Regions from separate parts of the Luteimonas sp. A534 genome, predicted to be linked through region 2. Evidence: riboswitches for the same ligand, from Rfam matches in the RefSeq annotation. Region 2 holds a riboswitch; the other holds the start of a gene.
The links. A riboswitch is a leader RNA that binds a small molecule or an ion and turns the genes downstream of it on or off. The one in region 2 is predicted to bind cobalamin.
Positions count from the first base shown of each region.

Region 1: it holds a riboswitch for cobalamin, as region 2 does, so the genes downstream of both, ACW5F0_RS13265 (ribonucleoside-diphosphate reductase subunit alpha) here and ACW5F0_RS08745 (TonB-dependent receptor domain-containing protein) in region 2, are expected to answer to the same signal.

Region 1 covers NZ_JBSVRR010000006.1:100,430-112,344, reverse strand. Annotated here, with positions in the region: gene ACW5F0_RS13305 (RtcB family protein) at 1-1,082, opposite strand, end outside; gene ACW5F0_RS13300 (slipin family protein) at 1,130-2,251, opposite strand; tRNA gene ACW5F0_RS13295 (tRNA-Thr) at 2,609-2,676, opposite strand; tRNA gene ACW5F0_RS13290 (tRNA-His) at 2,680-2,750, opposite strand; gene ACW5F0_RS13285 (acyl-CoA thioesterase) at 3,294-3,689, opposite strand; gene ACW5F0_RS13280 (thioredoxin family protein) at 3,686-4,027, opposite strand; gene ACW5F0_RS13275 (flavodoxin) at 3,999-4,490, opposite strand; gene ACW5F0_RS13270 (ribonucleotide-diphosphate reductase subunit beta) at 4,495-5,556, opposite strand; gene ACW5F0_RS13265 (ribonucleoside-diphosphate reductase subunit alpha) at 5,714-8,083, opposite strand; cobalamin riboswitch at 8,265-8,498, opposite strand; gene ACW5F0_RS13260 (diguanylate cyclase domain-containing protein) at 8,628-10,451, shown strand; gene ACW5F0_RS13255 (hypothetical protein) at 10,430-10,585, opposite strand; gene ACW5F0_RS13250 (DUF6165 family protein) at 10,667-11,062, opposite strand; gene ACW5F0_RS13245 (MliC family protein) at 11,069-11,389, opposite strand; gene ACW5F0_RS13240 (hypothetical protein) at 11,534-11,915, shown strand, end outside.
Region 2 covers NZ_JBSVRR010000003.1:118,116-130,030, reverse strand. Annotated here, with positions in the region: gene ACW5F0_RS08780 (efflux RND transporter periplasmic adaptor subunit) at 1-1,081, opposite strand, end outside; gene bioD (dethiobiotin synthase) at 1,157-1,888, opposite strand; gene ACW5F0_RS08770 (GAF domain-containing protein) at 1,887-2,372, shown strand; gene ACW5F0_RS08765 (TfoX/Sxy family protein) at 2,369-2,743, shown strand; gene cobS (adenosylcobinamide-GDP ribazoletransferase) at 2,757-3,509, opposite strand; gene ACW5F0_RS08755 (histidine phosphatase family protein) at 3,506-4,087, opposite strand; gene cobT (nicotinate-nucleotide--dimethylbenzimidazole phosphoribosyltransferase) at 4,084-5,151, opposite strand; cobalamin riboswitch at 5,259-5,496, shown strand; gene ACW5F0_RS08745 (TonB-dependent receptor domain-containing protein) at 5,619-7,484, shown strand; gene gph (phosphoglycolate phosphatase) at 7,496-8,152, opposite strand; gene dinB (DNA polymerase IV) at 8,267-9,355, opposite strand; gene ACW5F0_RS08730 (bifunctional acetate--CoA ligase family protein/GNAT family N-acetyltransferase) at 9,363-11,915, opposite strand, start outside.

The DNA of each region.
Region 1 (11,915 bases), on a different contig from region 2:
GTGGCCTCACGGTGCTGCTTCAGCGTGATGCTGTTGCGCGCCGCAGTCCGGCTCATCACCCGCCCGGCCCCGTGGCTGCAGCTGTGGAAGCTGTCGTCATTACCCAGACCGCGGACGATGAAGCTCTTCGCGCCCATGCTGCCGGGAATGATGCCGAGCTCGTCCCTGCCCGCCCGCACCGCGCCCTTGCGGGTCACGAACATCTCCTGTCCGCCGTGCACTTCCTTCTGCACGTAGTTGTGGTGGCAGTTGACGGCCATGGCCTGCAGCTTGAACTTCGGCAGCTCCGCGCGCATGGCGTGCAGCACGCGCTGCATCATCGCCTCGCGGTTGGCGCGTGCGTAGTCCTGCGCCCAGCCCACGGCCTCGACGTAGTCGTCGAACAGCGCCTCGCCTTCCATGAAGAAGGCGAGGTCCCTGTCGGGCACGTGGTAGCCGAGCACGCGCTTGCCCAGCTCATCGCGGGCCAGTTGGATGAAGTACGTGCCGATCAGGTTGCCGGTGCCGCGCGAGCCCGAATGCAGCATCACCCACACGGCTTCGCTCTCGTCCAGGCAGACCTCGATGAAGTGGTTGCCGCCGCCGAGCGTGCCCAGCTGCTGCTCCACCTTGTCGAGCCGGATCCGCGGATGCTTCGCCTTGATGCGTTCGAGCCGCTGCCACAGGCCGGAGCCGGCCAGGGCCGACTCGACGCTGTCGGGCGTCTTGCGGTGGTTGCCGCCCGGGCCGTTGCCGACGGGAATCGCGCGCTCGATCGCCGAACGCAGCCGCGCCAGCGAGTCCGGCAGGTCGCGCGCGTTGAGCGTGGTACGCACCGCGGCCATGCCGCAGCCGATGTCGACGCCGACCGCGGCCGGAATGATCGCGCCACGCGTCGGCACCACCGATCCCACGGTGGCGCCGATGCCCAGGTGCACGTCCGGCATCACCGCCACCCACGGCCCCACGAAGGGCAGGCTCGCGATGTTGCGCAGCTGCGCATGCGCCTTGTCTTCCAGCTGCACGCCACGGACCCACCCCTTGATCGGGGTCTCGCCTTTCCGGTGCAGCCATTCGTAGTTCGAAGTGTTCACGCGTTCCATTCCTTGAAGGGCCCACGCGCCGCGTCCATTCGACGCGCGGGGTGTTGCTACTTCAGCGTCACCAGTTGCTTGATGACGCCATCCAGGCCGCCGAACACGGTCAGCCTGTCGATCTTCTCCGTCACCTTTTCCAGGGCTTCCAGCTCCTTCAAACGCATCAGGACCGGGCTTTCCTCGATCAGTTTCGCGGTGTTGAGCAGCGATCGCGTGGCGTTCGCCTCCTCGCGGCGGCGGATCACGTTGGCCTGTGCCAGCTTCTCCGCCTGTACCACCCCGTTGAGGATCTCGCGCATCTCGCCCGGCAGGATCACGTCCTTGACGCCGACACCCAGCACCTCGATGCCGAGCGCCTCCACGCGACCACGCACATGGCCGAAGATCTCCGCGTCCAGCGTGGCCTTGTCGCCAAGCAGCTCATCGAGCGTCTTGGCGGCCACGGCCTTGCGCAGACCGTACTGCAGCTCGCGGTACACGTAGTCGCTGTACTTGGCCACCTGCGTACGCGCGGCGACCGGGTCGGTCACGCGCAGCGAAGCAGCCAGGTTCACGCGCAGGCTGACCTTGTCACGGGTCAGAAGCTCCTGGCCCGAAACCTCCATGGACTGCACGCGCAGCTCGATGGTCTCCACCGCCACGTTCTTCTGGAAGTTCCAGAAGGCGTAGCTGCCGGCGCCGACCACCTGCTCCAGCGTGTTGTCGACGAACACCAGGCCCGCCGACTCCACCGGCACATCGAGCACCACGGCCACGCGGCCCAGCATGCCGAGCTGGCGCAGGCGACGCGTCACGTCCGGCGCGACGCGCAGGCCTTCGGCAAGCGAAGCCTTCTCGACTTCGACCTGCACCAGGCCACGCCAGTACAGCTTGCGCAGGCCCGGCGGCAGCACATCCTCAAGGCGGCCGTTCTTCGACACCAGTCCGACTTCGTCCATGCCGATGTCGGCCAGCACGAAGGTCTCGCCCAGCCGGGCGCCGAGCGCGGCGATCAGCGCCTCGACGTCGTCGCCGGCGTACTCCGCCTTGCGGATGTCGTGCACGACCACGTCCAGCTGGTCGCGCCACGCGAACAGGCGATGCACGCCCGGCGCGAGGACGCGCTCGAAACGGCGGTTGCGATACACCAGGCCGCGTTCGGCGTCGCCGATCACGACCCTTCGGGTCCAGAACATCATGGGTTTTCTCCTTGTGAATGGCTCTGGTGATCCGGCTCGCTGGGTGCGGAGAGCCGGTTGCCGCCTTGTGCCGGACGCGCGATGCGGCCGACTGAAGAAGTGGGAACGCCCCTGACAGGTAGCGGGCGGGCGACCGGTGCTGGTGGTGGCGTCTGCCGTGGATCCCCGGTCGCACCCGCATCGGCGCGCAACCGCCTTCCCACGTTGTCTGCCACCGCCAGGACGCGGTGCCGGCGCGGTACCCGCTGCGTGCTTCGTTGCGCATCGCGATCCACTGCGACGCCTGGCGGAACAGGCACGGGACGTTCCCGGTTCGGGCTTGCGCCCTGTTGTGCTGATGACAATCAGCGATCGTTGGAGCGGGATTCGAACCCGCGACACATGGACTACAAGTCCATTGCTCTACCCGTCTGAGCTATCCAGAGGTCAACGTGCGGGACTCGAACCCGCAATCGACAGCACATGGCTGTTGCTCTCCCAGTTGAGCCAACGTTGTCGCAGCCGCTTCGAAACGGCATCGGCATACGCCACGGCAATGCCGCGCGCACCGGACGGAACGCAAGCCCGTACCGCTGTCACCGATCGAGATTCGACTGCGTATTGCCGCTTCTTTCCAAGCGGCAATTAATTCGCGCCCCACCGCTGCCGATGCGCTGGCAACACGGTGCACGCGTGTGCTTGGTCGTCCTTTGCGAACGCGTAAAAGAAAATGCCCCCGGCATGGAGTCCGAGGGCATTCGCCGTGCCTCGGAAGATCGGGGTGACCGATCTCCCGTGGAGGAGCCGGTCAGTTCAGGAGTGCGCCGTCATGCGCGAACCACGCACGCAGGCCCGCATCGCGCTTGGGCAGCGATGGCAGCAGGCGGTCGGCTATGCGGTTCTGCGTGGACATGGTCGAAGTGCGGCTTGAAGTCAGGAAAGGGGCTGCGGATATCCCGCAACGGGAGCGCACCTTACGCGCAGGGATGCACGTGCGCAAGAGAAATATTGACGTGGCGACGAATGGTCGGCCTGCGCAACCCGGCGGCGCCGGAACCCGCTAGGCGCCACCGTCACCCACCGCGACAGGGTGCCTGTCGACGTCGAGCGCGATCATGACGAAGGTCCCGCGCGTGCACAGTCGCCGTTCGCCCGTCAGCAGATCCTCCGCGACCAGATCCACCCCCACCCGGATCGAGCTGCGGCCGACGCCATTCACACGGGCCAGCACCTCGACCAGCTGCCCCTGCTGGATCGGCAGCTTGAAGTCGACCTGCTCGGAGCGTGCGGTCACCACGGTACGGCGTGCATAGCGGGATGCCGCGATGAAGGCAGCCTTGTCCATCCATGCAAGCGCCTGGCCTCCGAACAGGGTGCCGAGGTGGTTGGCATGGTCCGGAAAGACCATCTCCATCAGCCTGGCCTCGGTTGGCCGCCCGTCCGGCGATGCCGTCATGCCGAAACCTGCGCGAAACCCTCGGCGAGGGCGCGCATGATCTGCGCCGGGGCCTGGAATCCGGGCAGGCGCGCGATCTCCACGCCATCCGCGAACAGCGAGAGCGTCGGCGTCTGCCGCAGGCCGAGGCCGCGGAACAGCGCTTCGCCGACCACTTCCAGCTGCACCTTGAGCACGGGTATGTCCTGGATCAGGCCGGAGGCGGCAGCCTTCTGCAGCGAGGCATCGAGCATCCGGCAGCCGGGACAGTCGTCCTTGCAGTAATCGACCAGCAGGCGTGGATGCGCTGCCAGCATGGCGGCGTAGTGATCAGGCGAAGTGGCGTGCAGGATCCGCATGCGCAGTGATTCCTTCATGTGTCGTGGTGGCGGACAGGACCAGGTCGGTCCAGCGTTCGATCGCCAGGGCGTCGCCGGCGCCATGCGGCATCTGCTCGATTTCCAGGGGCGGATAGCGGCTACCGAAGAACTTCGCCATGCGCCGGACCGCACCGCAGTAGTACTCCTCGCCCCACTGCGTCTCGCCGGTGCCGAACACCGCCAGCCGGTCGGGCTTGCCGACCGCACCCATCAGCTCGGCGATGAATCGCTTCATCTCGGCAGGCGTGCGACCTGCGTTGTCGGTCCAGGAGCCGAGCAGGTACAGATCGTGCCGCGGGCCGGTCCCCGCGGCAGCCAGGCCATCCATGTCCACCTCGATCCAGGTCACGGCGTGGCCCAGCGCCTCGCAGCGCGCGCCGACTTGGCGCGCGACCTCGCGGGTATTGCCGCTCAGCGATGCGATGGCGAGCAGGATCCGCATCGGCTCAAAGATCGTCGAAGCCATTGTCGGAATTCGTCTTCTTGTAGCTGGCATTTCGCATCTCGAAGAAGTCGGTCTTGGTCTCGGTGAAGTTGTCGGCGTAGGCCTTGATCCAGGGCATCACGTTCTCGGTGGCCTCGGAATACAGCCTCTCGATGCCCAGCATCCCGGCCATCTTGTTGGCGCGGTACTTTACGTAGCGGACCATTTCGTCGACATCGATGCCGTCGATGCCGTCCAGTACTTCGCCGGTCCACTGCACTTCCAGCTCGATGGCGTGCTCGAAGGCGCTGTGCACGTAGGCGGTCAGCTCATCGGTCTGCAGCTCCGGGTTCTCGCCGACGATGGCGCGGATCAGCTCGCTGATGAACTTGGTGTGCGCAAGCTCGTCGCGGTTGATGAAGCTGATGATCTTTCCGGTGCCGGCCATCCGGTTCTGGCGCACCAGGTTGTAGAAGTAGGCGAAGCCGGAATAGAAGTTGATTCCCTCCAGGATCGAGGACTGGATCAGCGAGCGCAGCAGGGTCTCGGCGGTCTTTTCGCGCATGAAATCGTCATACGAGTTCATGATCGGCGCGTTGCGCTTCTGGATCGTCGGGTGCGTGCGCGCGATCTCGAAGATCCGGTTCTGGTTCTGCAGGTCGGTGATCGAGGCCAGCACGTAGCTGTAGCTTTCGTTGTGGATGACTTCCTGCTGCCCGATGATCGCCGCGTTCGCGTGCGCGGCCGGGTCGGTGATGTATTCGGCGACGTTGTAGATGAAGCGCGTCTGCGGCGAGTCCAGCGTGGCCAACAGCCCGATGATCGAGTCATAGGCGTTCTTCTCCCGTGCCGACAGCTCGCCGTACTGCTTGGCGTCGCTCTTCATGTCGACCTCGTCCGGGATCCAGAAGTTGGTCGAGAGCTCCTTGTAGGCGCGGTAGAACGACGGATACGGGATGTCGTTCCAGTTGAGGATGCCGCTGGTGCGGCCGTTGATGATCCCGGTCGAGCGGTTGGGATGGCGCGGCTCGAGGATGCGAATGCGGTCGAGCGGCGTGGAAGTAAGCGGTGCGGTGGCGGACATGTGGTCTTCTCGTGTTTCGGGCGTCGCGGGACGAATCGATCTGGAGGAAAGCCCCCTGAGTCAGGGGGGCGCGCCGAAGGCGCGGGGGTCTGGGTGCTGGTGATGCAGGGTCCACGGTTCGCCACGCGAACCGTGGAAGCGAAAGCGCGAATGCGCTTCAGCTACTGCACCACTCGCACTCGGCGATGTCGATGTCGTTCGAGCGCACGTAGTAGGTGGTCTTCAGGCCTTCGCGCCATGCCGTCATGTGCAGCTCAAGCAGGGTGCTGGCGCGGATGGTGCTGGGGACGTAGAAGTTGAAGCTGATCGACTGGTCGACGTGGCGCTGGCGGCGCGCGTTCTGGCGGACGCTTGCGAACTGGTCGACGCGGTAGGCGCCTTTCTCGTAGTAGGGCCAGGTATCGAGCGACAGACCCGGGGCCGCGACCGGTCGCCGATAATCCTTCTTCTCTTCGTAGTAGAACGCGGAGTAGATCGGGTCGATGGATGCGGTGGAGCCCGCGATCTGCGCGGTGCTCATGTTGGGTGCCACGGCCATCAGCCAACCGTTGCGCATGGCGCCCGCGGCCACCCGGGTAGACAGCTCCCGCCACTCCGGGCTGTCGTAGCCGCGGTCGCGGAAGTAGGCGCCGGTGTGCCAATCGCTGCCCTCGAACGCCGGATAAGCGCCCTTCTCCTCCGCCAGCGCCATGCTGGCCCGCACCGCGAGCTGGTTGATGCGCTCGTACAGCGCGTCGCTGTAATCCTCGGCCCCGGGCGCGTTCCACTCGATGCCCTTCAGCGCCAGCAGGTGGTGCCAGCCGAACGTGCCCAGGCCGATGGCGCGGTACTTCTGGTTGGTGATCGTGGCCTGCGGCACCGGCAGCTGGTTGAGGTCGATGACGTTGTCGAGCATCCGCACCTGGATCGGCACCAGGCGCTCGAGCACGTCGGTGATGAGGTCGCCCTGCCCGTCCGGTGGCACGACGGCGCGGCCGAGGTTGATCGACGACAGGTTGCAGACCACGAAATCGCCGGCCTGGCGCGTGGTCACGATCTGGTTGCCGGAGATGATCTCCTGCATGAGCCGCGTCGGGCTCATGTTCTGCAGGATCTCCGTGCACAGGTTGGACGAATACACCATGCCGGCGTGCTTGTTCGGGTTCTTCCGGTTCACTTCGTCCCTGTAGAACATGAACGGGTTGCCGGTCTCCAGCTGGCTGACCATGATCCGCTTGAAGATGTCGATCGCCTTGACCGTCCTGCGGCTCACGCGTTCGTCGCCCACGACCTCCGCGTACTTCTCGCGGAAGCTGCCCGCACCGCGGGATTCGTCGAAGAAGTCCTGCAGGTACCAGCCCTTGAGCCGCTTCACTTCATGTGGATCGAACAGGTACCAGTCGCCGCGGCGCTCGACCGCCTCCATGAAGATGTCCGGGATGCAGACCGAGGTGAACACGTCGTGTGCGCGCAGGCGCTGGTCGCCGTTGTTGAGGCGCAGGTCGAGGAAGGCCTCGATGTCGCGGTGCCAGACGTCCAGGTACACCGCCACCGCCCCCTTGCGCTGGCCGAGCTGGTCGACCGAGACCGCGGTGTTGTTGAGCTGCTTGATCCACGGCACCACGCCACCCGAAGAGTTCGGCACGCCGCGGATCGCCGCCCCCGAGGCGCGGACGTAGCCCATGTAGGCGCCCACGCCGCCTCCGCCCTTGGACACGCGGGCGATGTCGGTGTTGGAGTCGTAGATGCCCTGCAGCGAATCGTCGACGGTGTCGATGAAGCACGACGACAGCTGCCCCCCGGTCTTGCCGGCGTTCTGCAGCGTCGGCGTGGCGACCGTCATGTACAGGTTGGACAGCGCCCAGTAAGCCTCGCCCACCAGCTGCATGCGGCGCTCGCGCGGGGCTTCGCGCTGCATCAGGTACAGGGCGATCGTCAGCCACCGCTCCTGCGGCAGTTCGTACACCGCGCGGCTGGTGTCCGTCGCCAGGTAGCGGGTGGCGAGCAGGTACAGGCCGTTGTAGGCGAACAGCCTGTCGCGCTCCGGATCGATCATCTTCCCGGCTTCAACGAGTTCCTCCTTGGAGTAGGCGCGCAGGATGTCGTTGGAATACACGTTGCGGTCGGCCAGGCTTTCCTGGAGTCCGACGTAGGAGCCGTAGCGTTCGCCGACGTCGTAGAAGCGGTTGCGACTGGCGCGCTTGTACAGGCGCTGCAGGTACAGGCGTGCGGCGAACATCTCCCACTCGGGCGCGGCCACGTCCACGCGCGCTTCGGCTTCGCGCACCAGGTGGTCGACGAGGTCGTCCGCGTCCACCACGTCCTTGCGTTCGACGAACCCGCACACGCTGCGCGTGTAGTCGGCGACATCGAGCTGCGGAAACTCGGCGTGGATGCGATCGATGCTGCGCACGAGCCGTGCGCGGTCGTAGGGCATGCGGCGGTTGCCGGCTTCCTTGGTGATCCATGTGGCAACGCATCCGCTTTCGCCGTCGCGCGGGAAGGCAGCCGGGGCTGGAACGGCGGCGATGCCGTCGTGCTTGTCCATGTGTGTTCCTGGATGAGGGACGCACGGCCACCTGTCCCGCGGCAGGAGGCGGGCGGCGTCATCACAGGGTCGGCAAGCGGCGTCGCAACGGACACGCCCGATCCGACAACGAATCGCGGGCGCATGCGCGCTTCACCAGCCATCTCCCCCCGGAGATTCCGCAGCCGGCACCGCGCGATGTGCTTGCGCGCGGCTGTCGGCAGGTCTTCGGGCTCGTGGATCCGGGAGCTGGGCTCCGCGCCTCGGTCGCCGCTTCCCGGAACCACCGTTCCAGTGCGAGTGCGACCTCGTTTCCACCTACCGCTGCGGGGCAGCGCCGGAATGAGTGGGACTGGATGTTTCTCCGCCCCACCGCACCGGCTTCCCTTTTCATCCCGCGCCCTGCGGCGCGCGAACCGACGACCACAACATATCGTGGCGCCAAGGAACCGTCAACGCAAAATGTTGTGACAAGACGTCGGGGAGATTCCGGCTGCCGCGGAAGCGAATGCCGGACGCCCACCGCACCGCAGCGGTCATTCGCCTTTGCACTGCCTGGGCTAAAGTGCCGGTTCCCCACCTCGAGACCGTCATGTTCGACCGCTTTCGATTGCCCCGGACCTATTGGGCCGACCGGTCCGTCCTGGCCCTCCTGATCGCCACCACGGCCTGGCTCTCGCTGACGTTCGCGCGCGGCCCCGGCGAACTCGCCGCGATCTGGGTCGGCAACGGCATCCTCACCGGCTGGCTGCTGTCCAGGCGCAGCGCGACGTGGCCGGGCTACATCGCGATCGCGTTCGCGTGCGAACTGCCGGCCCGGATGCTCGCCGGCGATACCCCCGTCTACGCGTTCGCGATCGCGGCATGCAACATCGTGGAAGTGCTGGTGGTGGCCGGATTCGTGCGCAGCCGCGTCCCGGACATCCGCCAGCCGCGGGACTGGGTGCGCCTGGGCGGCATCGCGACCGGAGCCACGCTGCTGGCCTGTGCCTTGTCCGGACTGCTGGCCGCGGGCGTGGCATACGCCATGCACGGCCAGGCATTCGTGCGGTCCTTTGCAGGCTGGTATGCCGCCCACGTCGTGGGCATGGTGATCCTGGCCACCACCACCCTCGTCGTGCAGCGCGAAGGGCTGGGCCTGTTCATTGCGCGCGGCCGGGGCTGGTCGCTCGCGGCCAGCATGACCTTGCTGGTGGCGGTGGGCATCGGGGTGTTCATCAGCGCCTACCCGGTGATGTTCCTGACCTATCCCGCCCTGCTGCTCGCCGCGATGCGCCACCAGTTCGCGGGCGTGGCGCTGGGCGTGATCGCGTTGGCCCTGATCGCCGCCATCGCCACCACGCTGGGATACGGTCCGCTGTGGCTGCAGCATGACCTGGGGGACGGCGGCAGGATCGCGCTCCTGCAGCTCTACCTGGCTGGCGGCTGCGTGATGACCATCCCTGTCTGCCTGGCCATGGCCGAACGCAAGCGCCTTGCCATGCGCCTGGGCGACAGTGAGCGCCGCTACCGCATGCTCGCCGACCATTCGCATGACGTTATTTCCCGCATCCGGGGGGACGGTGAACGGCTGTATGTCTCTCCCTCTGCGCTGGAGATGCTGGGATGGACGCCGGACGAGATGCTCGGTTCGCGGTGGGACAGCGTGCACCCGGACGACCGCGCGACCCAGCAGCAGGCGATGGCCGACGTGCTCGCCACGGGCAACCCGCGCACCGACATCTACCGCGTGCGGCACAAGGACGGCCACTACGTCTGGGTGGAAGCGGTGTCGCGCTGCATTCCCGCCGACGACGGCAGCGATGCGGACGATCTCATGCTGACCGCGCGCAACATCAGCCGCCGCGTGGCCGCCGAGCAGGCGCTCGAGGAGAGCCGGCGCGAGCTGGAGCGGCTGACGCGCGTCGACACCCTGACCGAGCTGGCCAACCGCCGCCAGTTCGACGAGCGCCTAGCGCTGGCGCTGAAGCGGCTGCACCGCCACGACACCCCGATCGCGCTGCTGTGCCTGGACATCGACCACTTCAAGGCCATCAACGACGGCCATGGCCATGCCGCCGGCGACGCCGTGCTGCAGGCCTTTGCCGGGCGCCTGTGCGACAGCGTGCGTGAGACCGACCTGGTCGCGCGCCTGGGCGGCGACGAGTTCACGATCCTGGTCGAGGATGCGCAAGCCGGAGCGGCCGAGGCGATCGCGCGCAAGGTGCTGGAATCCACCGCCGCGACCATCGAAGCTGGCGGCACGCCGCTGATCGTGACCACCAGTATCGGCATCGCCTACGCGCAGCGGCCCACCGATGCCGCGACGCTGATGGAAGCGGCGGACGCGGCGCTGTATGCGGCCAAGAAGGCGGGGCGCAACGGCTATCACGTGGGCGAGGCATCCTGACGCCACGTCCCGGTCCGGGAACCACCGCGACATCCGGCGGTCCCGGGATTCAACGAGTCCACGTTGCGGCCGATGGCGCCGCCCGCCACGGCACCGGCCACCGTCGCGACCTTGCGTCCGCTTCCGCTGCCCACCTGGTTGCCGACCTATCGCGTGCAGTGCGTCCGCCGGACCCGCGCCGCCCCGGATCGCGATGGCCGTCATCAGGTCCGGCATCACGCACCTCCCTGGTACTGCTTCTCCTCGATGAATTCGGAGCCCGCCAGGCGATTGATGTCGTTCTTGATCGCGATCCGCTCGCCGTTGCGCATGGCCACCGCGCGCGCGAGCTGGATGAATCCGTCGTCGAAGTCCTTGGCGGCTTCCCTCGCGCGCAGGCCGTCCTGCACGTCCCACATCAGTTCATTGACCGCCTTCAGGCGGTCGTAGAACCCGTCGAGCTCCGGTTTGGCGTCCACCAGCGCCTGCCAGATCGGGCGCAGGCCCTCGAGTTCGACCGCGACGTGCGCGCGCTTGTCGGCATCGGCGATGCGCTCGTGCTTGATGTGCAGGATCGAGATCTTGTCGGCCAGCTCGCCGACCGACACGGGAACGGAAATGGTCTGCTGCATGTTCACTCACCCGGCCTTGCACTGGATGGGAACCATACGGCCGATTTCCACCGTGAGGTCGTCGCCCTTGCCGCGGATGGTGTTGGGGCCGTTGCTGTAGACGAAACCCGAAGCGCTCGGCTGCTGCGCGAGTTCGATCGCGTCGCCATTGCGCAGCAGGACCGCGCGCTCCTGCGCGGCATGGAAGCGCACGGACAGGGACTCCCCGTTGTCGCAGCTGAAGGCGACCTCACGCATATCCGGCGGAGACGGGTCCACCGCGGCGGGCGGTGAGCTGCAGGCGCAAGCCGCGCAGGCTGCGAGCATTGCCATCAAGGGCACTTTCATCGAGTTCTCCAGCTTTGGCGCACGCTGGCGCCGGACGGACATATCGATACCGTAAACTCCGGCAGGCCCCACCGCCACCCTGGTGACAACATGTTTTCCACTGTAGTGCGCACTCTTTTCGCTGCGACCGCCCTTGGCCTGGCCATGCCTGGGCATGCGGCCGCGGAGTCCCGCACGCCCCCGGCACCGCAGTGCCTGGACGCACGCGAGGTCAGCGAGGTGTTCCAGTCCGACGCGCGCACGCTGGCCATGGTGCAGTCGGATGGCAGGCGCTTCCGCGTGGAACTGGGCGCCGAGTGCCCCGAGGTCACCGCCGCCAGCAACACCCGCATGTTGGCCGCCAACGGCTGGATGTGCGGCACCGGCAACGAATACGTGTCGGTGGACTCGCAGCTGTGCCCGGTCGCCGCCGTCGCCCCGATCACCTCGGCCGAGTACGCACAGCACGCGCGCGCCAGCCAGACCAGCGCGGACGGCAGCACCACGCTGGCGACGGTGGTGGTGAAGGGTGAGCGCCGGCACGGCT
Region 2 (11,915 bases):
TGGCGGTCGCGGCTTGCCCCACCTGCGCACGCTGGAGGCCCGAGACGACCACCCGATCACCGGGGACAAGGCCCGCGGTGACGATCCAGCTGCCGGCCTCGGCGCGGGCGGTGGTGATGTCCTTGCGTGCGACGGTGTCGTCGGCGCCGACCACCATCACATACGGGCCGGTGGCGTCGCGCTGCACCGCCGCCTGCGGCACCGTGAACACGCCATGCTGCACGCCCAGTGTTGCCACCAGGGTCACAAAGGTGCCGGGCAGCAGGCGGCGGTCCGGGTTCGGCAGGGTGGCGCGCAGCGACACCGCGCCGGTCTCCGGGTCGACGCTGTCCCCGGAGAAGTCCATCTCGCCGGCGTGCGGGTAGACGCTGCCGTCGGGCAGCAGCACCTGCACCGCGACGGGACCTTCGCGATCGAGCTGCATCGCGTGCACCTGGTCGAGTTCGCCGGCGCCCATGCTGAAGTTCACGAACAGCGGATCGATCTGGTCGACCGTGGTCAGCAGCGTCGCCGTGCCCTGCCCCACCAGCGCGCCCTCGGTGACCTGCTGCTTGCCGGCGCGGCCGGAGATGGGCGCGCGCACGGTGGCGTAGCCGAGGTTGATGTTGGCGCTCTCCACCGCCGACTGCGCCGCCTGCACGGCGGCGTTGGCGCTGCGCTCGGCGGCCAGGGCGTTGTCGAGGTCGGACTGGGAAATGAACTTCTGCGGCGCCAGGCCGCGCGCGCGGCTGGCGGAGGCGGCGGCATTTGCCTGGTTGGCGCGCGCCTGCGCAAGCGCGGCCTGGGCTTCGCCGGCGGCCGCGCGCAGCGGTGCCGGGTCGATTTCGAACAGCACCTGGCCTTCGGTGACGTCGCTGCCCTCCTGGTAGGCGCGGCGCTGCACCACGCCCGGCACGCGGGCGCGCACATCGGCGCTGCGGTAGGCGGCCAGGCGGCCGACGAGATCACGACGCAGGGGCGCGTCCACCGGCTGCACGGTCACGACCCCGAGTTCGGGCGGCGGCGGCGCTTGCTGCTGCTCCTCCCCTCCGCAGGCCACGAGGGCCACGAGCAGGATCGGGATCAGGACGATGCGGCGCATAGGGAGGTCCTTGGGGGGAGGTAATTCCGAACTCGCAAGTATGGCATCGCCCTGCTTCGGCAAACGTGCAGGAAGTCAGGGGCGCAGCGGAAATCGCCCGCTGACGTTGGCGACCGCCGCCGCGGCCATGCCGAGATGCGGCACCAGCGTGGCCGGATCCGCTGTCGGAGCCGCGTGCGGCACCACGCCCAGGTACGGCAGGGCCAGCGCCGCACGCAGCAGGTCGAGATAGTCGTCGCGGCGGTCGAACGCGGGATCCACCGCGCAGCCGACCCAGCCGAGCAGGCGGCAGCCGTCGGCGGCAATCGCGCGCGCGCTCAGCCTGGCGTGGCTCAGGCAGCCCAGGCGCAGGCCCACCACCAGCACCACCGGCAGCTCGAGCGCATGCGCCAGATCGGCGTGCTCGATGCCATCGGCCAGCGGCGACAGCCAGCCGCCCGCGCCTTCCACCACGACCACGTCGGCGTTGGTGGCCAGGCGGGCGTAAGCCGCGAGTATCGGCGGCATCGATACCTGGACCCCGGCGCTGCGCGCGGCCAGCTGGGGCGCGGTCGGCTCCGGAAGGGCCCAGGGGTTCACGTCTTCGTAGGCGGGCCGTGGATCGCCGGCGGCGGCCTGCAGCGCGAGCGCGTCGTCGTTGCGCAGTCCCTGCGGCGTGGCCTCGCAACCGGCCGCGACCGGCTTCATGCCCACCGCACGCAGGCCGCGTGCACGCAGCGCGTGCAGCAGCGCAACGCTGGTCATGCTCTTGCCCACGCCGGTGTCGGTGCCGGTCACCAACACGCCCCGCGCTACACTCGTGCTCATGTTCACGACGCAGATTCTAAGCGGCGACAAGCCGCAGCAGTACGCCCAGCTCGTCGCCCAGGCGCGCGCACTCCTGGCCGGCGAGCACGACCGCATCGCCAACGCCGCCAACCTCTCGGCGCTGGTCTACCACGCGCTGCCGGAGCTCAACTGGGTCGGCTTCTACTTCTTCGACGGCACCGAACTGGTGGTCGGACCGTTCCAGGGGCAGCCAGCCTGCGTGCGCATCCCGCTCGACCGCGGCGTGTGCGGCGCGGCTGCCCGCAGTGGGGAAACCCAGCGCGTCGAGGACGTCAACGCCGTCCCCGACCACATCGCCTGCGATGCCGCATCGCGCTCGGAGCTGGTGGTTCCGCTGTTCCACGAAGGTGCGCTGCTGGGGGTGTTCGACCTCGACAGTCCGGTTCCCGGTCGCTTCCACGTTGAAGACCAGAAGGGGCTCGAGGAGATCGCACAGGTGTACGTCGAATCACTGGGTTCATGAGCGCGCAGCCGCTCAAGATGCGCAACATCGGGCCGAAGTCGGCCGCGTGGCTGCGCCAGGTCGGGTTGAAAACACCCGAGGACCTCATCGAGGCCGGGCCCCTGGAGGCCTTCATGCGCATCAAGCGCGCGGGCTTCAAGCCGAGCCTCAACCTGCTGTATTCGCTTGAAGGCGCGCTGCGCGACTGCCACTGGCAGGACGTCCCCGACGCCCGCCGGGTGGAACTGGTGGCTGCGGCGGAGGCCGCGATCGCGGAACTGCCGCCCCCGCGCAACCGCCCGCCCGCCGGGCCGGTGACCACCACGGTGATGCAGGAAGACGACGACGCGATGCCTTCGCCGGACTACTTCGACCGGCCCGACGGCGACTGAACCCCGCTGCGCGCTAGAAGGCCTGCCACCACGCGCCCGGCGACCAGCCGGCGGCAAGCACCAGCGCCAGCAGCAGCAGGCTTTCCACCACCTCCACGCTGGCACCCAGGCAGTCGCCGGAAATCCCGCCCAGGCGGCGGCGCCAGTACGCCGCGACCAGCGGCGCCAGCGGCAGCGCGACCAGCAGCGGCGGCGCCAGCACGCTGGCCGCAGCCAGCGCGATCGCCCACAGCCAGACCACGTGCAGGTCCAGCTTCCACGAGAAGCGTTCGGCCATGCCGGCCTGTTGGATCGGCGGCAGCAGGCGGCTCCACCACAGCGTGCCCCAGCGCGCCCAGGCGGGCACCAGCACGATCCCGAACCACCACGGCGATCCCGCGAGTTCGGCCAGCAGCACCAGCTTCACCAGCAGTTGCATCACCACCGAGACCACGCCGAACACGCCCATGTGCGGGTCCTTGAGCACGGCCAGGAAACGCTGCGGATCGCGATGCGCGGCGCCGAAGGCATCGGCCACGTCGCCGAGGCCGTCCAGGTGCAGCGCACCGGTCACCCATACCCACATGAGCAGGGCGAGTACCGCCGCCAGCCACGGGCGCTGGTCGAATCCCCACAGCGGCACGGCCAGCAGCAGCCCGATCAGCACGCCGACCAGCGGGTAGTACACCGCGGAGTGCGACAGGTCGTCGTCGCGGAAGTCGCGCACCTGCGGCGTCGGCAGGCGGGTCAGGAACTGCACCGCCAGGATCAGCCGGCGCAGGCTCATGGCTGCGCCAGCTCGAGCACTTCGCCCCAGGGGCGGCCGTCGTCGCCGGCCTCGAGCCGCAGCCGCAGGCGCGTGCCGTAGTCGATGCGCAGCGCCCAGGCGGAGGCGAGCGGCAGGCCGCAGGCGAGCGTCAGCGCCATGCGCAGCGCGCCGCCGTGGCTGACAACCAGCTGCGGCCCGGGATCCGCGGACGCGAGCAGTGCTTGGAGTCCCCTGCCGATGCGCGCTTCGAACGCATCCCAGGCTTCGCCGTTGGGCGGCGGATTGGCGCGTGGATCGTGGTGGAACGCGGCCAGCGCGGCAGCCGGCAGGTCCATGCCCGCGCGGCCGTCCCAGTCGCCGAAGTCGAATTCCGCCCAACCAGCATCGCGCTGCACCGCCAGGCCCGCCGGCGCCGCGAGCGCCAGTGCGGTGTCGTGCGCGCGGCGCAGCGGCGAACTGGTCACGCGTGTCCAGGCGATGCCGGCATGGCGCCGGCACGGGGCGAGGATGGCACCGTCGCGCAGCGGCGGATCATGGCGCCCGTCCAGGTGCCCGCGGCGGCCGGTATCGGCGTGGCGCACCAGGTCGACGATCATGCCGGCGGCCTGTCGGCGACCGCGGCCTCGGCGAAGGTCGCCATGTCGTTGTGCAGCGCGCAGGCCAGGCGCAGCAGCGGCAGCGCCAGCGCCGCACCCGAGCCTTCGCCAAGGCGCAGGTCGAGCTGCAGCAGCGCCGACGCGTCCAAGGTGTCGAGTACGCGCTGGTGGCCGCGTTCGGCGGAGCGGTGCGAGAACAGCAGCCAGGCGCGCACGCCCGGATTGAGCCGCACCGCGGCCAGCGCAGCGACCGAGACGATGAAGCCGTCGACCAGCACCGGGATACCGCGCTGCGCCGCCGCCACCATCGCGCCGGCCAGCGCGCCAATCTCGAGGCCGCCGACGCGACGCAGCGCTTCCAGCGCCGGCAGCGGCGCCGCCGCGATCGCCGCGCCGTGCAGCGCCAGCGCGCGCTCCACCACCGCCTGCTTGTGGGCCATGCGCGCGGCGTCGAGGCCGGTGCCTGCGCCGACCAGGTCGGCGACCGGCAGCGCGGCGAGCGCGCAGGCCAGCGCGCTCGCCGGCGTGGTGTTGCCGATCCCCATCTCGCCGGGCAACAGCAGGTCGGCGCCATCGGCCAGCGCCTCGTCGACCGCGCGGCGCCCGGCGTCGAGCGCATGCGCAAGCTCGCCGGCCGCCATCGCCGGCTCCACGCTCAGGTCGCGCGTGCCGCGGCAGGGCTTGTCGACGACGGCGCCGGGCAAGGGCGCTTCGGCCAGCGTGCCGACGTCGCGCAGGTGCAACGGCAGGCCGAGCTCGCGCGCCAGCACCGCGATCGCGGCGCCACCAGCCGCGAAATTGGCGAGCATCTGCACCGTGACTTCGGCCAGATACGCGGAGACACCCTGCGCCACCACGCCGTGGTCGGCGGCGAACAGCAGCACCGGGGCACGCGACGCCGCGGGGCGGTCGCTGGCCTGCAGCGCCGCCAGTTCGATCGCCAGCGTTTCCAGCCGGCCGAGCGCGCCGGCAGGCTTGGTGAGCTGCTGCTGGCGCGCGCGCGCGCGGGCGCGGTGCGCCTCCGAAGGCAGCGCGCAGCGCTGCGTGAACCATGACTCCGTCATTTCGCCCCGATGTGCGTATTGCAGCCGCGCATTCTATCCGCCCGCCGCGGCCCGTCCTGCCCGCCCCGCACGCCGGATGCCTTTGGCGCGCCGTGGAGCGATGCCGTAGACTGCGCGCTCTTTCTGGTGACCGGCGGGGTTCTCCCCAACGGTTGAAACGGGAAGCCGGTGACCTTCCGCCCGCCGTCACGGCGTACGAAGCATTCCGGCGCTGCCCCCGCAACGGTAAGCGTGGAACACCCCGGCAAACCGCCACTGTGCACAGGCATGGGAAGGCGCCGGGGCTGGAGCAGCGACATCGCTCCGCCCGCGAGTCCGGAGACCGGCCTGGAAGACACACTGGTTGTGACGCGGAGGGCGTCGCGGCGGTAGCGCGCCGTGTCGTCCACGTCACCCTCCCGTCCCCGCTCCCTGCCCGCAACCCCACGACACAGTCGCGCGGGCGTGCGCGACGCATGGAGAACCCGATGAAGCCGCAGCACCAGTTCCTTTCCCTCGCAGTGGCGCTCGCCCTGTCCCCGGCCGCGATGGCCAGCGGTGCAATGCAGGCCACCGACCTCGACGAGGTCATCGTCACCGGCACCCGCACCGAAATACTGCTCGCCGACAGCCTGGTGCCGGCGCAGGTCATCGATCGTGACGAGATCGATCGCAGCCAGGCGCGCGACCTGATCGAACTGCTGCGCGGGCGCGCCGGCGTGGACATCGGCAACCAGGGCGGCCGCGGCAAGCTCAGCAGCGTGTTCCTGCGCGGCGCCGAGTCCGACCACGTGCTGGTGCTGATCGACGGCGTCAAGGTGGGCGCCGCCAGCTCCGGCATGGCGGCGTTCCAGGACTTTCCGGTCGCGCAGATCGAACGCATCGAGATCGTGCGTGGCCCGCGCTCGAGCCTGTATGGCTCGGAGGCGATCGGCGGCGTGATCCAGATCTTCACCCGCGGCGGCAGGGCCAGCGGCTTCACGCCGCAACTGTCGGTGGGCGGTGGCAGCAACAACAGCCGCGCCTTCAGCGGCGGCTTCGGCTACGGCGGCGAGCGCGGCTGGGTTGCGGCACACGGCGGCTACCAGGAGACCGACGGCATCGACGCCTGCCGCGGCTCGGGCACGCTGTTCACCGGCTGCTTCACCGACGAGCCCGACGACGATGGCTACCGCAGCGCCTCGGTGACCATGCGCGGCGGCCTGCACGTCACCGATGCCCTGGCGGTGGAAGGCAGCTTCCTCGATGCCAGCGGCGAGAACGAGTACGACGGCTCCTGGACCAACCGCTCGAAGACGCAGCAGCAGGTGACCGGCGCGCAGTTGCGTTACGCCCCCGAGGGTGGCCGCCTTGGCGTGACCGCGGCAGTGGGCCGCAGCAAGGACACGTCCGACGACTACCAGGGCGACACCTTCGTGAGCACCTTCGATACCCGCCGCGATACCGCCTCGGTGCAGGCCGACGTACAGCTGGCGCCGGCGCACCTGCTCAGCATGGGCGTCGACTACAGCAACGATCGCGTCGATGGCACCACCGGCTTCATCGTGGACGAGCGCGACAACACCGGCGTGTTCCTCGCCTACGACGGCGGCACCGGCCGCCAGCGCTGGCAGGCCAGCGTGCGCCACGACGACAACGAGCAGTTCGGCGACCACGTGACCGGTGGCCTCGGCTGGGGCCTGGCGTTCGACAACGGCCTGCGTTTCAGCGCGACGCTCGGCACCGGCTTCAAGGCGCCGACCTTCAACGACCTGTACTACCCGGGTTCGGAAAGCCCCCTGCTGCAGCCCGAGGAGTCCACCAGCCTGAACCTTGGCGTGTCGCAGGCCACCGAACGCTTCAACTGGTCGTTCAACATCTACGAGAGCCGGATCGACGAGCTGATCGTGTTCACCTATGCGCCGCCGACCTGGCAAGGCGTGGGCGAGAACATCGACGAAGCCCGCATCCGCGGCGCCGAACTGACGTTTGGCACCTCGTTCGCCGGCTTCGACCTGTCGACCCAGCTCAGCCACGCCGATCCGCGCGACCGCAGCGGCGGCATCAACGACGACAACCTGCTCGCGCGCCGCGCGCGCACCACCGGCCGCATCGACCTTGACCGCGGCTTCGGCCCGCTGCGCGCCGGCATCACCGTGCAGGGCGCCGGCAGCCGCTATGACGATGCCGCCAACACCGTGCGCCTGGGCGGCTACGCCACCACCGACCTGCGCCTGGAGTACGCCTTCCACCGCGACTGGAGCCTGCTGGCGCGCGCCAGCAACGTCTTCGACCGCGACTACGAGACGGTGGGCTGGTACAACCAGCCGGGGCGGGAGTACGGGCTGACGTTGAGGTATCAGCCGGTGCGGTGAGGGGTTGCCCCCTACCCCCGAAGCGCCAACAACCCAGGCAAGTCGTCGAGCACCGCCACCGCTCCCGCGCGTTCAAGATCGAAGTCACGCGGATACCCGTGCCTCACCAGTACAAGGTCCATGCCGGCAGCGTGCGCGCCGCCGGCATCGGCCTCCGAATCGCCGACCATCAGGCACTCGTCCACGCGGCGGCCGTGGTGCGCGGCCAGGTGCAGCAGCGGCATCGCGTGCGGCTTGCGTTCGGGCAGCGTGTCGCCGCCGACGATGCCGTCGAAGCGGTCGCCGATGCCCATCGCTTCGAGCAGCGGGCGCACGTAGCGTTCGGGCTTGTTGGTGCAGATCGCCATCGCCACGCCGTCGGCGTGCAGCGCGTCCAGCGTCTCCACGGTGCCGGGGTACAGGCGCGCCTGCAGCAGCAGGCAATCGCCGTAATGGCGCATCAGCCGTGGCAACACCTCATCCACCGGCGTGCGGCTGCCGACGTGCTGCAGCGCGCTGTCCATCAGCACGCGCGTGCCGAGGCCGATCCAGCTGCGCACCAGCACTTCGGGCTGGCGCGGGTGGCCGAGCTCATCGAGCGTGCGGTTGACCGCTTCGGCGATGTCGGCGGCGCTGTCGACCAGCGTGCCATCGAGGTCGAACAGCACCAGGGGCCAGGCGAATGCCATGTTGCGTACCTTCGCCGGTCGGGGAGCCGACGCCACCATGGCAGGCTACACCGCGGCGCGCGCGATCATGTGTCGGTGCATGCGCTGGCCCGCATCGACGCATCGGCACGGCGCTCAACCGGCGGTCGACACGACATCCGACTCCGGGAACAACGTCGCCTGCTCCGGCAGCTCCGCGGGCTCGCGGAATCCGCCCAGGCCTACGCCGACCAGCCGGTAGCGTGTCGACCCGGGCAGGTCGACGCGTTCGCGCAGCGCGAGCGCGAATGCGGTGAATTCGGCTTCGGTGGCCGGGGGCGATTCGGGCGTGTAGCTGCGCGTCAGGATGCGGAACTGCGCGGTCTTGAGCTTCAGCACCACCGTGCGGCCGACGCGCTCGGTCTTGCGGCTGGCCGCCCAGGCCTTGGCCGCCAACGCGCGGATCGCGGGCTCGATCTCCTCCAGCGGCAGGTCGATGGCGAAGGTGTCTTCCGCGGAGATCGACTGCACCGGCTGGTTCGGCTCCACTGGCCGCTCGTCGATGCCGTGCGCGCGACGGTGCAGGCAGGCGCCGAAGCTGCCGAAGCGCTGCTGCAGCTCCTCGATCGCAAAGCCGCGCAGGTCACCCATCGTGGCCACGCCGATCGCTGCAAGCTTCGCTTCCATCACCTTGCCGACGCCGGGAATGCGGCCGACAGGCAGCGGTGCCAGGAAGGCGTCGACCTGCGACGGCCGGATCACGAACTGGCCGTCCGGCTTGTTCCAGTCCGATGCGATCTTGGCCAGGAACTTGTTGGGCGCCACGCCGGCCGACGCAGTGAGCGCGGTTTCGTCACGGATCGCCGCGCGGATCATGCGCGCCGATTCGGTGGCGCTGGGCGAAGCGATCTTCGGCGCGGTGACGTCCAGGTAGGCCTCGTCCAGCGACAGCGGCTGCACGAGGTCGGTATGGCGCAGGAAGATCTCGCGCACCTGCCTTGATACCGCCTTGTAGCGCGCGAAATCCGGCGGCACGAATACCGCGTCCGGGCACAGACGCTCGGCGCGCACCGCCGGCATCGCCGAGCGCACGCCGAACACGCGCGCCTCGTACGACGCCGCACACACCACCGAGCGCGCGCCGCGCCAGGCCACGACCACCGGCCGGCCGCGCAGCGCGGGATCGTCGCGCTGCTCCACCGACGCGTAGAAGGCGTCCATGTCGATGTGCAGGATCTTGCGCATATGCGCATTATCCCGCAGCGACGGCCACCGGCAGCTCCACCAGCATCAGCGTGGCGTCCTCTGGATCCGGCACGACCTTGAAGCCGAGCCGCCGGCACATGGCGAGCATGGTGCTGTTCTCGCGCAGCACCTGGCCTTCGATGGCTTCCAGCCCCATCCAGCGCGCGACTTCGATCATTTCCTGCATCAGCCGCCAGCCCAGGCCCGCACCCTTGAGGTCGGAGCGCACCATGATCCCGTACTCGCCGCGCCGGAAGTCGGAGTCGGCGAGCAGGCGCACGGCGCCGAGCATCTCGCCCGACTCCACATCGATCGCCACCAGCGCCATCGAGCGCGCGTAGTCCAGCTGCACCAGGCGGGCGATGAAGTCGTGGCTGAAGTCGCGCACCGCGCGGAAGAAGCGCAGGCGCAGGTCCTCGGCGCTGACGCGTTCGAAGAAGCGGCGGAACATCGCGTCGTCTTCCGGGCGCACCGGGCGCACGACGGCCGTGCGGTCGTTGGACAGGGCCAGCGTGCGCTCGAGCTCGGTCGGATACGGGAACACCGCGAAGCGCGGGTGGCCGCGGCCGCGATGCAGGCGCGTCGAAGGCGCCACCGCGATGCGGGCGTCAAGCGCGATCGCGCCCGACGCGTCGGCCAGCAGGGGGTTGATGTCGACCTCGCGCACCTCGGGGATGTCGGCGGCCAGCTGCGCCAGCTTCACCAGCACCAGGGCGAGTGCGCGTTCATCGGCGGCGGGCACGTCGCGGTAGGCGCGCAGGATGCGCGAGACACGCGTGCGACCGATCAGCTCGTGCGCCAGGCGCAGGTCCAGCGGCGGCAGCGCCAACGCCTTGTCGTCGATCACCTCGACCGCCGTGCCACCGCGGCCGAACACCACCACCGGCCCGAATACCGGGTCGTCGGCGATGCCGGCGATCACTTCGCGCGCCTTTGGGCGCAGCACCATGGGATGCACGCTGACGCCATCGATGCGGGCGTCCGGCCGCAGCCGGCGCGCACGCTCGAGGATGTCGGCGGCGGCCTCGTGTACCGCGGCGGCGCTGGCCAGGTGCAGGCGCACGCCGTCGACGTCGGACTTGTGGCCGATGTCGGGCGAGAGCACCTTGACCGCCACGGTGCGACCGGCATCGAGCAGCGGCTGCGCGGCGCGCACCGCAGCATCGGCATCGGTGGCGAGCACGGGCGTGGCGATGGCGATACCGTAGGCGCCCAGCAGCCGCGCGGTGTCGCAGGGGTCCAGCCATTCACGGCCTTCGGCAAGTGCCGCGTCCACCAGCGCCTGCGCACCCGCGCGGTCGACGCCGAAGCCCTCGGGCAGGCTTGGCGGCGTCTCCATCAGCGCCGCCTGAGCCTCGCGGTGGCGCACCAGGTACATGAAGCCGCGGACGGCCTCGGCTTCGTTGGCATACGTCGGCACGCCGGCGGCACCCAGCAGGTCGGCGGCGCCGTGGCCATCGCCCAGCCACAGCGCCAGCACCGGCTTGCGCGGCGCGCCACGCGGCCGCTCCTTGAGCACGCGCACCGTGGCCTCGGCGGTGTCGCGCGGATCGGACAGCACGGTCGGAACATTGACCACGAGCACGGCGTCGTTGCCGGGGTCGTCGAGCAGTGCTTCCAGGCCGGCGGCATAGCGCGGGCCGTCGGCATCGCCCAGCAGGTCGACAGGATTGGCGCGCGACCAGCCGCGCACGAGTCCGGCGTCCAGGCGTTCGATGGTGGCCGGCGCCAGCTTCGCCGGCGTGCCGCCAAGATCCTGCAGGCGATCGAGCGCCAGCAGCCCCGTGCCGGCGCCGTTGGTGAGCACCGCCAGGCGCTTGCCGGGCACGCTGCCCAGATGCGACAGCGTTTCGGCGGCCGCGAACAGCTCGTCGAGTGCGTTGACGCGCAGCAGGCCCGCGCGCCGGAACGCCGCGTCGTACACAGCGTCGGGCGTGGCGAGCGCGGCGGCGTGGCTGGTCATCGGCCCCATTGCATGCGCGTGGCGGCCCGGGCGCACCACCACCACCGGCTTGCCGCGGGCGGCCGCACGCGCGGCGGACAGGAATTTGCGCGCGTCGCGCACCCGCTCCAGGTACAGCAGGATTGCGCGGGTGTGGCGGTCGGTGGCGAACCAGTCGAGCAGGTCGGCGAAATCGACATCGACCGCGTCACCCAGCGACGCCACCGCGGAGAACCCGACTCCGCGCGTGCCGGCCCATTCGATCATCGCCGCGGCCACGGCGCCGGACTGCGAGATGAGCGCGAGGTCACCCGGCGGCGGCCGGTGCGCGGCGAAGCTGGCATGCAGTTTTGAATGCGGCGCGATCACGCCCAGGCAGTTCGGTCCGACCACGCGCAGGCCGCGCGCGCGTGCGATCGCACCGAGCGCGGCGTTATGCGAGTCGGGGCCGTCACCCATGCCACGCGTCAACACGATCACCGCGCGCGCCCCGGCATCGGCGGCCGACGACGCGGCGCGCGCCACCGCCTCCGGCGGCGTGGCGATGATCACCAGCTCCGGCGCGAATCCCAGCTCCGCCAGCCGCGGCGCGGTGACCACGCCCTCGATCTCGGGATA